Regions from separate parts of the Maridesulfovibrio sp. genome, predicted to be linked through region 1. Evidence: predicted binding sites of a transcription regulator. Region 1 holds the regulator's gene; the other holds the start of a gene.
The links. Region 1 encodes sigma-54, which starts transcription at its own class of promoters, with help from an activator protein. Its sites were predicted from a motif close to CTGGCACGGNNNNTGCTT; they were not measured.

Region 1 (3,146 bases):
TGGCAAGTGCGATAAGCTTACCTACGTAGTTGGCGATTCTATCATTTATATGAATGGTAATGCCGAGTTGCAGGACGGGCCTAATAATATTCAGGGTGATGAGATTAAATTTTACCTGAAGGATAACCGGGCAGAGGTGGTCGGCGGCAATAAGCCCATTGAGGCTATTTTCTATACCCCGAAAAATGTGTCTCCGTAGGCGATACAATCAAAAGCGCGACGCGCATCAAAAGGGAAATATATGTCTTCGATTATCGCCAAAAAACTGGTCAAGAATTACGGGCCCAAAGAGGTTGTCCGCGGAATAGGTTTGACCGTGCGCGAGGGCGAGGTCGTGGGGCTGCTCGGGCCTAATGGAGCAGGTAAAACCACTACTTTTTATATGCTTGTGGGGGTGGTGAAGCCAACTTCCGGGGAAGTTTATTTCAATAAACAGCAGATAACCCGTCTGCCTCTGCATGAGCGGGCTCGTCTCGGGCTCAGTTATCTGCCGCAGGAAAGTTCAATTTTCAGAAAACTTTCTGTTCGCAAGAACCTTGAGATCATCATCGAGCATACCGGGCTGTCAGGTAAAGAAGTGCCCAAGAGGGCGGATGAACTCTTGGATCAGCTTGGGATTCTGCGTTTGGCAGACCAGAAGGCCATGTATCTTTCCGGTGGTGAACGGCGTCGTCTGGAAATTGCGCGGGCCATGATCAACAACCCTAAATTTATTCTGCTTGATGAGCCTTTTGCCGGGATCGATCCTATCGCAGTCATTGATATTCAGGATATTATCTCCACGCTGAAGGATATGGGGCTGGGAATTCTTATCTCGGATCATAACGTGCGTGAAACTTTATCAATCTGTGACCGGGCTTATCTTGTCTACGAAGGCCGTGTGATTCTTAACGGCTCGCCGGAAAATATTGTCAAAAACACCAAGGCGCGCAGATTATATCTTGGAGACAGTTTCAGTCTTTAGCTGCGCTACTGAAATATGTGATTTATCAGCCGGGATTCTTTTATGAATTCCGGCTTTTTTTATCAAAGTTTGATTAATTTAGTCTTTGTTGATTTACAGTCTGCCCGAACATTGGTACACTTTTTTCATGCGCAAAAATTTTGTGTAAAAAATCCATAAATATCAGATAATTCAGAGGTCTTTGTTGCATGTTGCAAATGGATGTGGCATAGTTAAATCAAGGCTGGGGGATAAAAGATTATTTTTTTTATTGCTTCAGTGTGCAACTGACTGAAATGAAATGAATTTGAGAATATATTACAAGGTGGCCTGAATATATGGGATTGGAACTAAGACAACAATTAAAGCTTACGCAACAGCTGGTGATGACTCCCCAGTTGCAGCAGGCGATCAAGTTGTTGCAGCTTTCCCGTCTAGAGCTGATGGATACCGTTCATCAGGAACTGATGGAGAATCCTATCCTTGAAGAAGCTGAAGCGGCGGAAAGAACCGATGCCGCTGACGCTGAAGCAGGAACCGCTACGGCGGAAGAGGCTCAGATTTCCAAGGAGGCCGAGTGGGAGAATTATCTCGGAGAATTTTCCAGCACCTCCAAACAGTCCGCTTCTCGTGAGTCGGAGTCTTATGAAGAGGGTACTTCCTTTGAAGCCCGTCTGACCAAGGCTGCTTCTCTTGAAGGACACCTTCATTGGCAGATGAGTCTTTCTGATTTTACTGCTGAAGAACGAGTTGTCGGCGAGTGTCTTATAGGCAATTTAAGCTCTGGTGGTTTTTTACGGATTGACTTGGAAGATGTCTGCGAAACATGTTACGCTGAAATCGAAGACGTAGAAAAGGTTCTTCACCGCATCCAGCGTTTCGATCCGGTCGGTGTGGCTGCGCGGACTCCGCAGGAATGTCTGCTTATTCAGCTCGAGGCCTTGAAACTTGACGATGATCCTATTCTGGTCTCACTGGTCCGGGATCATCTGGATGATCTTGAAAAGAAGCGCTATAAGCCGCTGGCACGTAAATTCAAGCTCAGCATGGAGGATTTGAAGAGTTATCTTGACCTGATGCAGACGCTTGATCCTCTGCCCGGAGCAAGTTTTTCAAGCGGAGACTCTTTCTATGTCAGCCCGGATGCTTATGTTTATGAATATGACGGTGATTTTGTCATCGTGCTTAATGAAGATGGTCTTCCCAAACTGCAGATGAATGCATTTTATGTGGAGACGCTGGCATCAACCAAGGGAGACGACAAGGAATATTTTCAAGACAAGATGCGCTCCGCACAATGGCTGATGAAGAGCCTGTATCAGCGGCAGCGTACTTTGTATAAGGTTTTAGAATCCATAGTGAGATTTCAGCGCGAGTTTTTCGCTCAAGGTGTTACCAAGCTTAAACCGCTTATCCTTAAAGAGGTGGCTGAAGACATCGAAATGCATGAATCCACTGTGAGCCGGATCACAACAAATAAGTATGTTTCGACTCCGCATGGAATTTATGAACTAAAGTTCTTTTTCAATAGTGCTCTCGGTCTGGATGACGGATCTCAGGTCGGTTCCGAGTCCGTCAAGGCGACGATCAAGAAATTGATCAGTGAAGAAGACGGAAAGAAACCACTCAGTGACGAGAAGATCGCTGAGATTCTCAAAGAGAAGCTGGAAGTCAATATCGCAAGAAGGACCGTGGCCAAGTATAGGACTGCAATGGGAATACTCTCCTCGTCCAAGAGGAAAAAAGTATTCTAGCAGTCGGAGAAATTAAAGCATATTCACCCTTTACTAAGGAGGCTCTCTATGAACGTAGCATTTACTTTTAAGAATTTCGACGCATCCGAACATCTTAAGGAATATGCAAACAGCCGTTTCTCCAAGTTGGTAAAGTATGTAAGCAACCCTGACAATACTGACATGCAGGTTAAGCTGTCAGTGGATAAGTTCAGGCATGTTGCGGAAGTTGTTTTGACTTCCGACCATTTGCATGTATCTGCTTACGAAGTGTCCGAAGACATGTATTCTACCGTGGATATGGTTCTGGACAAGCTTGAATCTCAGCTTCGTCGTGCGAATGAAAAGACGAGGAGTCACAGGCGTAAGGATAGTGCTCCCGCCCGTATGGACATCCTCAGTTATGGTGAGGCTGAGTATAGGGAACCTGTAATTGTGGAGTCTGACTCCTTTGTTCCGAAGCCTATGAC
Region 2 (3,146 bases), 1.8 Mb from region 1:
ATATTTCTAAATGAGGACTATGTTAAAATGCTGTTCTTGAGTGGTTAGGCCTTTAGTTATAACTGTTGCGTGGTTGGTGAATAGAAATGGCATGAAAGGTGCTTTAGGGAATGCAGCTTGTTAGTCAAGTATGGACTGGAGAGCCCACTCCACCTCCCCGACCCCTCCGGGCTCTCCGGTCCATAAACTTTTCAAGAGCAAAATCGGCTCAGTTTTCAAATATGCGGAGATGGTGTGATGATTAGTGTAGAAAATTTAGTATCCATGCATCGTGAAGATATGGCTCTTTTACGTAGTGAGGCAAGACAGGCCAAGCGGGACAGGCTTGGCTGTGAGCGTGAAATGGATCAGGCGTATAAAAAATTACGCAATAAACTATCTGCTGAAATGCCGACCGCAAACTCTTGTGTTGTCCGGCTTCGTGCTCCGATCGCATTTATGGTCACTCTCATGGCTGTATTCAGTTTTTGAATAGTTTAGTGTCCGACCTTATGGTTGGGTAATCGCCAGTAAAAAGTCCGTCCTTCATTTTGAAGGGCGGACTTTTTTTTAGTGCTTTTCAGCGAATGCGTTTGCGGTTCGCAGCAGGTTGGCGGCCCAGTCTTCAGCCAGGGGGTCGGCCGTCTGCACCTGTGCTCCTATAGAGCTTGCTATGGCCCGGGCGCTTTTCCGCGAGAATTGCGGTTGAATAAAAATAGCCTTCACTGAATTCTTTTTAGCCAGCTTGATCAGTTGTGCCAGTTCTTTGGGGCTTGGTTCCTTGCCTTCAAGTTCAATGGGAATCTGGGTCAGTCCGTATGAACTGGCGAAGTATCCCCATGAGGGGTGGTAGACCATGAAGCTGAACTTTTTACCTTTGCGGGCGAATATTTCAAGGAGTTCAGAATCGAGATTGTTAATTTCAGCTGCAAAGCTGAGGTAGTTGCGCACGTAAGCAGGTGCGTTTGCCGGGTCATGTTCGATCAGGGTGTCGCGTATCTGCTGGCTGATGATCCTTACTAATTGCGGTGCCAGCCAAATATGCGGGTCCATTATTTTATCACTGTGATGATGGCCTTCGTGTGTATGTTCTTCATGGCCGGATTCTTCATGAACATGCGCCTGCATGGGCTGATGCACCACGCAGCTGCCTAAATTCACGATTTCGAGATTGCTGTTTGCGGACTTGAACCGTGGAAGCCATGCTTTTTCGAACGGCACACCGATGGAAAAGTAGATTTCGGACCTACTGAGTTCCGCCATCTGTCTCGGTTGGGGTTCGTAAGTTGCGGGGCTGCTTCCGGCTTTGACCATAATGTTTGCCTTTACGTTTTCCCCTCCTATCCTTTCCACGAAATATTTCATAGGCGCTATTGAAACTGTGGTCTGCAATTGTCCGGCTACGGCTGCTGTGCAGCTGATAAGAACGACTGCTATCAATGTGAGGCTGATTCTAAGTGTTTTCATATTGTCCTCTTAAGGTTGAGTTTCGTTATCATTTGGAGTGAGCGTGATCAATATATTAAAGGATGTCAATCATACTTATCATTAAATTTTATTCAATCACCCCTTTCGTTCCTTTGCTGAGAATTAATTTCCCTTTTATCCTTTTTGGGGCTTATCTTTGCCTTTATTTTTTGCGTGAAGGGGGCGTCCTTCTGTTCTGATTGCATTATATTGGTAAAAAATTCGGCCTCAATTTCCAAATATGTTTTTTTTGTGTATTTTTGTTGCTTTTGCAAGTATTAGTTCTCCAGTTTTGGCACAATAGGTGCTTAAAAAACAACTAAGATGCACTTTTGAAGGTAGTTTTTTCTAAAATTGTAAAAAAAGCTCTCGTGGGGACAATTTTAGAAACATTTATGTAAAAGTAACCTTGAATCAACGGGGGTTGATTAGAAATGAATTCGGCGGATACTTCATTTATTCTTATTTGCTCAGCTCTGGTCATGTTCATGACTCCGGGCTTGGCCCTTTTTTATGGTGGTATGGTACGTAGTAAAAACGTTTTAGCCACCATCATGCAGAGCTTCATCATGCTTGGATTGGTCTCCATAGTATGGGCTGTTATCGGTTATTCCCTTTCTTTCGGCTCCGATATAGGCGGCATAATCGGCGGCCTAGATTTTTTTGCGCTTAATGGCGTGGGTATGGACACGGTCAACAGTCCTGCCAGCAATCTGCCTCATCTTCTCTTCATGGTTTTTCAGTGTATGTTTGCGGTTATCACCCCCGCACTTATCACCGGAGCTTTTGCCGAGCGTATGAGATTCGGCGCATTGCTTATTTTTACTACTCTCTGGGTCATCTTTGTCTATTCTCCCATGTGCCACTGGGTATGGGGAGGAGGCTGGATGGGAGAAGACGGCGCTCTTGACTTTGCGGGCGGCGCAGTTGTTCACATGAGTTCAGCCGCGGCGGCTCTGGCCGGATGTCTGGTTATGGGCAAACGTAAAGGATACGGCAAAGAACCGTTTATCCCCCACAACCTGCCTATGACCCTGCTCGGTGCCGGAATGCTTTGGTTCGGCTGGTTCGGGTTTAACGCCGGTTCCGCGCTGGCAGCTGACGGTCTGGCTGCCAATGCTTTTGTCACTACTCATCTTGCCGCAGCAGCGGCTGTCCTTGGCTGGTTGCTTGTAGAAGGTATGCATGGCGGGAAACCCACTACTCTCGGTGCCGCTTCTGGAGCTGTCGCCGGTCTGGTCGCTATTACTCCGGCAGCCGGTTTTGTAACTCCCATGGCTTCTATTCTAATCGGCTTCGGCGGCGGTATTGTCTGCTACGGCGGAGTACTCATGAAATCCAAATTCGGCTATGATGACTCCCTTGATGTTGTGGGTATTCACGGTCTTGGCGGAACTTACGGTGCTATCGCCACCGGTCTTTTTGCCAGCATCGGCGCGGAAGGCTTGTTTTACGGCAACGCTTCCCAGCTGTGGATTCAGATTGAATCCTGCATTGCCACATGGGGATATTGCTTTGTAGTAAGCTGGATTCTCTTTAAAGTTGTCGATAAGGTTTATGGTCTGCGCCCCTCTGAAGAAGATGAAGTCGCCGGTCTGGACGTTTCCGAACACAGTGAAGCCGGGTACCAGATTTAGACGCCGGGACGCGGTTTGTGTTTTGGGATGTGATAATTTGCCTCCGGCGGTCAAGGTTCCCCA

Region 2: the regulator sigma-54 is predicted to act here: its motif matches at 1,739-1,756, upstream of ACKU35_RS05260 (ammonium transporter).

The regions. Positions count from the first base shown of each region.
Region 1 covers NZ_OY780933.1:3,557,893-3,561,038, reverse strand. The annotation lists gene ACKU35_RS15940 (LptA/OstA family protein) at 1-199, shown strand, start outside; gene lptB (LPS export ABC transporter ATP-binding protein) at 242-964, shown strand; gene rpoN (RNA polymerase factor sigma-54) at 1,282-2,697, shown strand; gene hpf (ribosome hibernation-promoting factor, HPF/YfiA family) at 2,746-3,146, shown strand, end outside.
Region 2 covers NZ_OY780933.1:1,172,010-1,175,155, forward strand. The annotation lists gene ACKU35_RS05250 (hypothetical protein) at 238-471, shown strand; gene ACKU35_RS05255 (metal ABC transporter solute-binding protein, Zn/Mn family) at 550-1,446, opposite strand; gene ACKU35_RS05260 (ammonium transporter) at 1,881-3,083, shown strand.